Regions from separate parts of the Rahnella sp. CFA14(1/10) genome, predicted to be linked through region 2. Evidence: predicted binding sites of a transcription regulator. Region 2 holds the regulator's gene; the other holds the start of a gene.
The links. The regulator ArgR, encoded in region 2, controls arginine synthesis, uptake and breakdown. The targets are predictions, from matches to a motif close to ANTGAATAAAAATACANT.

Region 1: argC (N-acetyl-gamma-glutamyl-phosphate reductase) is a predicted target of ArgR. The motif match lies at 3,380-3,397, and genes of this name have one in related genera.

What each region holds. Positions count from the first base shown of each region.
Region 1 covers NZ_SEWS01000014.1:14,337-19,167, reverse strand. Annotated here, with positions in the region: gene ppc (phosphoenolpyruvate carboxylase) at 1-1,876, opposite strand, end outside; gene argE (acetylornithine deacetylase) at 2,182-3,333, opposite strand; gene argC (N-acetyl-gamma-glutamyl-phosphate reductase) at 3,472-4,476, shown strand; gene argB (acetylglutamate kinase) at 4,608-4,831, shown strand, end outside.
Region 2 covers NZ_SEWS01000007.1:252,801-257,631, reverse strand. Annotated here, with positions in the region: gene mpl (UDP-N-acetylmuramate:L-alanyl-gamma-D-glutamyl-meso-diaminopimelate ligase) at 1-159, shown strand, start outside; gene yhcN (peroxide/acid stress response protein YhcN) at 468-731, opposite strand; gene yhcN (peroxide/acid stress response protein YhcN) at 933-1,196, opposite strand; gene argR (transcriptional regulator ArgR) at 1,629-2,099, opposite strand; gene mdh (malate dehydrogenase) at 2,563-3,501, shown strand; gene EVX52_RS15785 (helix-turn-helix transcriptional regulator) at 3,546-3,818, opposite strand; gene EVX52_RS15780 (DNA-binding protein) at 4,487-4,831, shown strand, end outside.

The DNA of each region.
Region 1 (4,831 bases), on a different contig from region 2:
TGACTTCCGGCAATCCGAATTTGAAGCGGATCATTTCGCCCTGTTCGGTCACGCGCAGGCCGCCTTTCAGGCTGCCCGGAGGCTGAGATAACAACGCTGCCTGTGCCGGTGCACCGCCACGGCCGATAGAACCGCCGCGTCCGTGGAACAGTGTCAGGGCAATCCCGGCTTTCTCGCAGGTTTTGATCAGAGCATCCTGAGCACGGTATTGTGCCCATGATGCGGCCATCACGCCCGCGTCTTTTGCGGAGTCGGAATAGCCAATCATCACCATTTGTTTGCCCTGAATGAAACCGCGATACCAGTCAATGCTCAGCAACTGTTTCATGACATCGTCGGCATTGTTCAGGTCGTCGAGCGTTTCGAACAGCGGCGCGACAGGCATCGGGAACGGACAACCGGCTTCTTTGAGCAGCAGGTGTACGGCCAGCACGTCAGACGGTGTACGCGCCATCGAAATGACATACGCTGCAATCGAGCCTTCCGGTGCCTCGGCAATCACCTGACAGGTATCGAGCACTTCTTTGGTGTCGGCACTCGGTTCCCAGTGACGTGGCACCAGCGGACGTTTTGAATTCAGTTCACGGATCAGGAAAGCCTGTTTATCGGATTCTGACCAGCTTTCATAATCGCCCAGACCGAGATAGCGGGTGATTTCAGCGATAGCATCGGTGTGGCGGGTACTTTCCTGACGCACGTCGATACGCACCAGAGGCACGCCGAAGCAGCGCACGCGGCGCAGGGTATCCAGCAACTGGCCGTTGGCAATAATGCCCATATTGCAGGCTTGCAGCGACTGGTAACAGGCGTATAGCGGTGCCCACAGCTGGTCATTTTTCACCAATAAATCATGAGGGCGCGCAACGCGTTCGCCTTTCAGACGAGCTTCCAGATAAACCTGCGTATTGGTCAGCTGAGCACGCAGCTGTTTCATGATTTCACGGTAAGGTTCGATGATATCCGCCCCTCCCGCCAGCTCACGCAGTTCCGGCGTACATTCGGTCATCGACAATTCTGATACCAGCACCGCGATATCACGCAGGAACAGGTCAGTCGCTTTCCAGCGGCTCAGCAACAGTACGTGGCGGGTAATATCGGCCGTCACGTTCGGGTTACCGTCGCGGTCGCCGCCCATCCATGAAGTGAAGCGAACCGGCACGGCTTCCACGGGCATTTTATAATCCAGTGACGTTTCCAGTTGTTCGTTCAGTTCACGCAGGAAAGCAGGTACGCCTTCCCACAGGCTGTTTTCAACGACCGCAAAGCCCCATTTAGCTTCATCCACAGGAGAAGGCCGGTTTTTGCGGATTTCATCGGTGTGCCATGACTGCGCGATCAACTGACGCAAACGACGCATGATTTGTTTGCGTTCGTAATCGGCCAGATCGTTATGGTCGAGCTGCTTGAGGCAGTTATTCACTTCGACCAGTTTGTGGATCAGTGTGCGGCGGGCAATTTCTGTCGGGTGCGCGGTCAGTACCAGTTCAATAGAAAGCTGGTCGACAGCATCACGCAGCTGTTGTTCTGAGAGATTTTTGGATTTCAGGCGATCGAACAATTGTGCCAGGGCTTCAGGATTACTGGCCGCTTCGCCATGTGGCGAAATGCTGTGATATTGTTCAGCCACGTTGGCTAAATTCAGAAACTGGCTAAAAGCACGGGCAACAGGCAGCAGCTCATCATTGGAGAGATTTTGCAACGTTGACAGTAATTCTTGTCGATCCGCGTCGTTTCCGGCACGGGAGGATTTCGACAGCTTACGGATTTTCTCAACACGATCCAGGATATGCTCTCCCAACGTATCTTTGATCGTGTCGCCTAGCAATTTACCTAAGGTACTGACATTACTTCGCATTGCGGAATATTGTTCGTTCATATTACCTCTGACCCGTTCTCTCGTTTAATTTTTATATTCTGTAAATAACTTTCACCCGTCAGGCATTCTTGCCCCGTTCACCCTGCCAACCTGGCCATACTTTTAAATGCAGCACTTGTTTTAACCCAAAAACCCCTCATCACTCACGTGAAAAATGGTCTTTTTGGCCATGTCGCTGAAATTTAATTACAACCGCGACGATATCAGTTTGGCTAATCCTGCTTTTGTTCAATAGCAACGTTGTACAGTATCAAAGGGCGCCCGTAAGCGCCCTGTTTGTTTCTTCATCAGTGCGTCATTCAGTATCAGTGATAGCAGAAATGATGAACGACCTGAGAAATCAGCTCGCGAGTCGGTTTAATGAACGCCATATCAATATATTCATCTGGCTGATGCGCCTGATCGATAGAACCCGGTCCGAGTACCAGTGTCGGACACAGTTCCTGAATAAACGGTGCCTCGGTGCAGTAGTTAACAATTTCTGTTTCCACACCCAGCAGTTTTTCGACTACCTGTACCAGCGGGTGATCCGGCGGACATTCATAACCCGGGATGGGCGGGTGCAGTTCTTCAATCTCAATACGTCCCGGCCAGCGTTCACTGACCGGGGCCAGCGCTTCGTTCAGCAGACCGTCAATCTCAGTCAGCGTCAGACCCGGCAGCGGGCGGATATCCATATGCATTTCGCAGCACGCGCAAATGCGGTTTGGCGCATCGCCGCCGTTGATATAACCAAAGTTCATGGTCGGGTACGGGATCACGAAACCACTGTGGTTGTAACGGCTTTTCAGCGTATTGCGCAGCGTCATTAAATGGGTAATCGATTCGTGCATCAGTTCAATAGCGTTCACGCCGCGGGACGGATCACTGGAGTGGCCGGACTGACCGGTGATACGAATAGCATTTGACAGATGTCCCTTGTGTGCACGAACCGGCTTGAGCGAAGTAGGTTCACCGATGATGGCGCAGTCAGGGCGGATCTTTGCGTTTTTGGAAAAATAGCTGGCACCGGCCATCGTGGTTTCTTCATCCGCAGTCGCCAAAATATACAGCGGTTTAGTCAGTTTAGTCAGATCAACATCGCGCAGTGAATCGAGGATAAAGGCGAAGAAACCTTTCATGTCGGCAGTCCCTAAACCATAGAGCTTATTTTCATGCTCGGTCAGGGTGAAAGGATCACGTGTCCAGCGGCCATCATCGAACGGAACGGTATCGGTATGGCCTGCCAGCAGTAAACCACCCGCGCCTTCGCCAGTACTGGCTAACATATTGAATTTATGCCGTGTTCCTGGAACGGGTTGCACTTCGACTTTGAAGCCTAAATCACCGAACCAGCCTGCCAGTAAATTGATTAACGTTTCATTGCTCTGGTCCAGTGCAGCATCTGTCGCGCTGATGGAAGGGGTGGCGATTAACGCCCGGTAGAGCTCAATAAAAGGAGGTAATTTCATCTTCACTGTTGACAGCCTTTAGTTAGGGTAGTATTCATATTCATGCAATAATTGTGAATAAAAATACAATAAGCCAGCGCGTAAGGAAACCGGAAAAAAATTCATCCGGCCCCTACCCCAAAATTGAGAAGGTGAACAAGCCCTATGTTGAATACGCTGATTGTTGGTGCCACAGGTTATGCCGGAGCTGAACTCGCTGCTTACCTGAATCGCCACCCACAGATGAACATAACCGGTTTAACGGTTTCAGCGCAAAGTGCAGATGCAGGAAAATTACTTTCTGATTTGCATCCTCAATTAAAAGGCATCGTCGATTTGCCTGTTTTGCCTCTGACTGATGTGGCTGAAGCAGCGAAAGGTGTCGATGTTGTTTTTCTGGCGACAGCGCATGAAGTCAGCCACGATTTAGCGCCACAGTTTCTGGCGGCTGGCTGCGTGGTGTTTGACCTGTCCGGTGCTTTCCGCGTCAGCAAACCTGAGTTTTACACTGAATTCTACGGCTTTGAGCATCAGCATCTCGAACTGCTCGATCAGGCTGTATACGGTCTGGCCGAATGGCAGGCTGACAAATTAAAAGACGCACAGCTGATTGCTGTTCCGGGCTGTTACCCGACCGCGTCACAGCTGGCGCTCAAACCCCTTATCGACAATGGTTTGCTTAATGACAGCCAGTGGCCGGTCATCAATGCCACCAGCGGTGTCAGCGGCGCTGGCCGTAAAGCGACACTCGGCAACAGTTTCTGCGAAGTCAGTCTTCAGCCTTACAAACTCTTCAGCCACCGTCATCAGCCAGAAATTGCCGAACATCTTGGCGTGCCGGTGATTTTCACGCCGCATTTGGGCAATTTTCCGCGCGGTATTCTGGCGACTATCACCTGCCGTCTGAACGCGGGTGTGACGGAGCAGGACGTGGCGGAAGCCTTCCATAATGCGTATCACGATAAACCGCTGGTGCGTTTGTACACCAAAGGCGTCCCGGCGCTGAAAGATGTGGTCGGTCTGCCATTCTGCGATATCGGTTTTGCGGTGAAAGGTGAACATCTGATTGTGGTAGCGACGGAAGATAACGTGCTCAAAGGCGCGTCTGCTCAGGCAGTTCAGTGCATGAATATCCGTTTCGGCTTCCCGGAAACACAATCATTGCTTTAACCAGCCGTCAGATTGACTGTAAACAGAAAACAACCGCCCCTGAGCGTTTATTCAGACGCGCAGGGGTGTTAGATTAAATTAAACGTATTGTTATTAATTAACATTCTCAACCGGTCGGGGCGCGAACAGCTATGAATCCGTTAGTCATCAAGTTAGGTGGTGTGTTGCTGGACAATGAAGAAGCACTTGAGCGGCTGTTCATGGCAATAGTGGCTTATCGCCAGGAATATCACCGCCCGCTGGTTATTGTTCATGGTGGTGGCTGCCTGGTTGACGAGCTGATGAAAAAGCTGAATCTGCCTGTCGTGAAAAAAGCCGGTCTGCGCGTGACACCGGCTGATCAGATTGACATTAT
Region 2 (4,831 bases):
CACTGGAGTGCAGATGTCGATTCTCTGGTGGATATGGTGATTAAGGCCTCGCAGCCTGGCGATCATATTCTGGTCATGAGCAATGGCGGATTTGGTGGCATACATGAAAAGCTGTTAGCGGCACTGGCTGTTAAAGCGAAAACCGTCCCGGAGCAATAATCCTGGCGCATTATGAGAGTTAAGCACAGCAGCCGCTGTGCTTTTTTTATGTCTGTGAGTGGCCGGAGCAAGTCATTCAAGTCATTAACGGGCAAAAAAAAAGCCCTCGAAAAGTTGAGGGCCAAAGGGTGTCGTCGGACAGGACGACGAGGGTATCGTTAGCAAGAGAGTCAGGCAGTGGCAGTGTCAACTCTCTTTCCAGCCTCAACAGCGCTCATTATCACTGGTTTGTGGCTGTTGAAACCCGGTAACGCTAATTCAATAAATACTCAAACAGTGGTTTTATCTCAGTGAGAAACTCAGAAATCTTATTGATAGATTTCTGCTGTCGCGTGATAAGCGCCGTTGTTATAAGCCTCGATCACACGGAAAGATTTCGCGCCTTTGCTTTCAGCTTTATCAGACAACTGCTGGCGGATATCCATTGGCACGCCGTTGACGCCACTGACGCTAATCGTGCCCATAGGTCGCAGATTTTCTGCTTGCTGGTTTGTGACAAGCTGCGCGGCAGAGGTAGCAAAAGAAACAGCAGACAACAGGCTAAGTGCGGCAATAGTGGTAATAATTTTCATGATATTTTCCTGAATATACAGACGTTGGTGCTTTTCATCAGAGAGCAACGTCAATTGAGGTTTGGATTTATCAGGGCTGTAATATCGGGTTCAGGAGCACGTAAAGCGTGCGGGAACGTAGATGGTGCAGTGACAAATCCTTCTTAGTGCGCATTGCGCGGGCCTGAGTCATTCAGGCCCCTTCGCTTCTTTTACCTGAACTTATTGGTAAATTTCTGCGGTCGCGTGGTAGTTACCTTCCTCACGAACTTCGATAACCCGGAATGCTTTAGCACCTTTGGTATCGGCTTTATCTGACAGCGCCTGACGGATATCTGATGGGGCGCCGGCTACGCCACTGACGCTGATCATGCCTGTTGGCTGCATTGTTGAAGCTTGTTCTTGCGTAACAGGTTGTGCTGCAAAAACACCAAATGACAATGCAGAGAGAATGCTTAATGTTGCGATAGTAGTTTTAACTTTCATGATTTTGACCTCGTCGATTTTATTATGTTTCTAACAACTGGTGCTTCACACCACGGAAATGAGTATACATCTAGTCACGTCATAAATTAATAGCGAGCTAATAGTAATTTAGGTTGTTATATGTCAACTATTTGTATTTTTAATAACAAAAAAGCATAAAAAAAGAGTAAAAAATGGTCTTTTTAGGTTAATTTTTCGTAAAATCAATAAGTTGAATGAATTTGACTATTTGTGCTTATTTTTGCTGTGAATCACATACTGGAAAACTTTATGTGACGGAATTTAACCGAAATGGGGGTGTGCGGGCGGCTGTTTTGATAAACGCAAAGGCAGTAATCAATGAAGGGAAGTGTATTGAATGAGGTCAGAGGGAGTGATCTTCTGACCTCAGGCACAGAATGAGGGCGTCAAAAGGAGCAAAATGTTGCAGCCCTATAGCTCTTGCTCAAACAAACTAAGAATCGCATCGTGTAATTGTTTGACGCTAAATCCACGGGCCGGTGTCGTGAAGATCGTATCATCGCCGGCAATGGTTCCGAGGATCCCTTCGGATTTCCCCAGGGAGTCAAGTAAACGCGCGATCAGTTGTGCGGCTCCCGGGCTGGTTCGGATCACCACAACGGCATCGTTATAATCGATATCCAGCACCAGATTTTTCAGAGGGCTGGTCGTTGTCGGCACGCCAATCTCAGCAGGCAGGCAGTACACCATTTCCATCTTCGCATTACGGGTTCTGACGGCACCAAATTTTGTCAGCATCCTTGAGACTTTTGACTGATTGATATTTTCGAAACCATCATCCTGAAGAGCGACAACAATCTCGCCCTGAGAACTGAATTTCTCTTCCTTCAACAGCGCTTTGAAGGCTTTGATCAAATCTTCCTGTTTAGCAGGATTACGCATTTTGCACCCTGTTCTCTGAATCATAGTGGGGCTGATTATGCAGATAATTGAATTTTTATGCAACAGAGGTTAACTGCAAAAATCATTAATTAAGCTTGCGACAAGGAATGTAAGTGACGAATTCCCCACGATGATTTCATGAATATGCCAAAATTTTGCATTACGGCTGAGCTGTATTGCACAAGAGTTTACTCTCATGATCTCGATTCAGCTCTCACATTGGACCGAATTTAACCATTTATTAACCTGGCCTATTTTGTGGTGCTACTTTTAATGATGAAGCTTTCCGATAAAAAGTGATTAAAAGCGGAAAAGGTCGACCAGGAGGTGTTTTTTTACTTTCTAAACGACCCACCTCAGATTCTCTGCAGGTAAGCGATTGTTTTTAACGGCGTAAGTGATTAAGGTCACACCCAATTAATTCCACGACACTTATAAGTTAATGATAAAAAAGGAGTATAGGATGAAAGTTGCAGTTCTAGGTGCTGCGGGTGGTATCGGTCAGGCCCTCGCGCTTCTGCTCAAGACCCAGCTACCTTCCGGTTCCGAACTCTCATTATATGATATCGCACCGGTCACTCCGGGTGTCGCCGTCGATCTCAGCCATATCCCTACCGCGGTTAAAATTAAAGGTTTCTGTGGTGAAGATGCTAAACCCGCTCTGGAAGGAGCCGACATCGTCCTGATTTCTGCGGGGGTGGCACGTAAACCGGGTATGGATCGTTCAGATCTGTTTAATGTGAATGCCGGGATTGTGCGCAATCTGATCCAACAAGTTGCCAGTACCTGCCCGAAAGCCTGCATCGGCATCATTACTAACCCGGTAAATACCACAGTCGCGATTGCTGCGGAAGTATTGAAAAATGCTGGTGTCTACGACAAAAACAAACTGTTTGGCGTAACGACCCTGGATACCATCCGCTCCAATACTTTCGTGGCTGAACTGAAGGGTAAGCCACCGGAAGATATCGAAGTGCCGGTTATCGGCGGCCACTCTGGTGTGACGATTCTGCCTTTATTGTCCCAGATCCCTGATATCTCTTTCACTGAAAGCGAGATTGCTTCTCTGACTCAACGTATTCAGAATGCCGGGACTGAAGTGGTGGAAGCTAAAGCCGGTGGCGGATCTGCGACGCTTTCGATGGGGCAGGCGGCTGCACGCTTCGGACTTTCACTGGTACGGGCGATGCAGGGTGAAAATAATGTGGTGGAATGTGCTTATGTGGAAGGTAAAGGCGATCATGCCCGATTTTTCGCACAACCCGTTCTGTTAGGCAAAAATGGTATTGCAGAACTTATCGATGTCGGTCAGCTCAGTGCGTTTGAACAACAATCGCTGGATTCTATGCTGGATATTCTTCGCAAAGATATTGAGCTCGGTGAACAGTTTATTAATAAGTGATCATTGAACAAAGCCGCCGGGTTAACTGGCGGCTTTTGCTTTTCTTAACGCGGTGTTTCATGGGTCGGACGGCAACGGCGTTCGATGATTTGTGAGGTTTTGGGATCAAAATACCGGCTAGGCCAGATCAGCGAGGGATGGACACCCAAAGCACCAGCGATAAGCAATTCTCCTTTTGGCCACGGCCGTGATAATGCATTAGAAAGTGTCGAAGAGCTCAGGCCTGCTGATCGTGATACTGCTGCGAGTGTGGTGCCCTTCTTTCTCAGTGCTGCAATAATATCTGCCTGATGCCAGTCTTCATTCCTTGTCGTCATGATATTTTCCTTCTGAAAATGACTTTCAATAAATATTTTATTAAACATAGATTTCAATACTGAGTGCACTCATTATATCAACCATATCAATGTTTCCTAAAATCCATTATTTTACTTATTTAGAAAATACATTCTTATTTTGATTTAGACAAACAAGTAAATTCCTTTTGCTTTTTGTGATTTGTATCGGTTTATAATATTTACATTGAATAACATTAAAATGAAAACGTAACTGATGTGTTCTTTTTTTGATCTAATTCATTTTTTACGTTGATGAAAGATAAAAATTCAGAGGGTTTTATTATATTTCAGGAGGGTTTTTTTTATCTCTAGTTTAATGTATCCATTTGTTCTATATGATTTTTTTAAATAATCTATTTTTGATTTTAAATTTTTTCTAAGATTTTATTTAACCTGCTTTCCGAAAAAAAATTTTAACCATCCTGACAAATGTTTGATAAACATAATTCATGGAAGCATTTAAATACATCTATAGACTCACTCCTGAAAATTGAATATCTTCTTTCTGTCAAATAGGTGTTTTTCTAAATGACTTGTGTTAGTACCATCCTTTATATAAACGCTCATTACCAGAAAATATTGGTATTACTCTCATGGATGTATAACAACAATCTTTCTTACTGACTTAATAAGAAACAAGGAATGTTATGAAAAAAGAGTGGTTTGCAGCAAAGGAACTGACCGGAAAAGAAGGACTGCCGACGTCAACCCAAGGTGTCCATGGGATGGCTCGCAGATTGTGCTGGATTAAACGCCGCAGGCTGGGTGTTCAGGGACGTGCAGTGGAATATCACATCGACAGTTTGCCCGGTAATGCCGCCGCCAGCTTATCAATGAATGAGAGTTCTGCTGAATATGTTTATACATCACATCAGGACCCACTGGCGATCTGGATTGAGAGTTATAAGCAACTGAGAGAACCTGAACGTGAAACGATCATTTCATTCATTGTGAGGGAAGGGATATCTGAGTTGCTCAACAGATTACGTGAG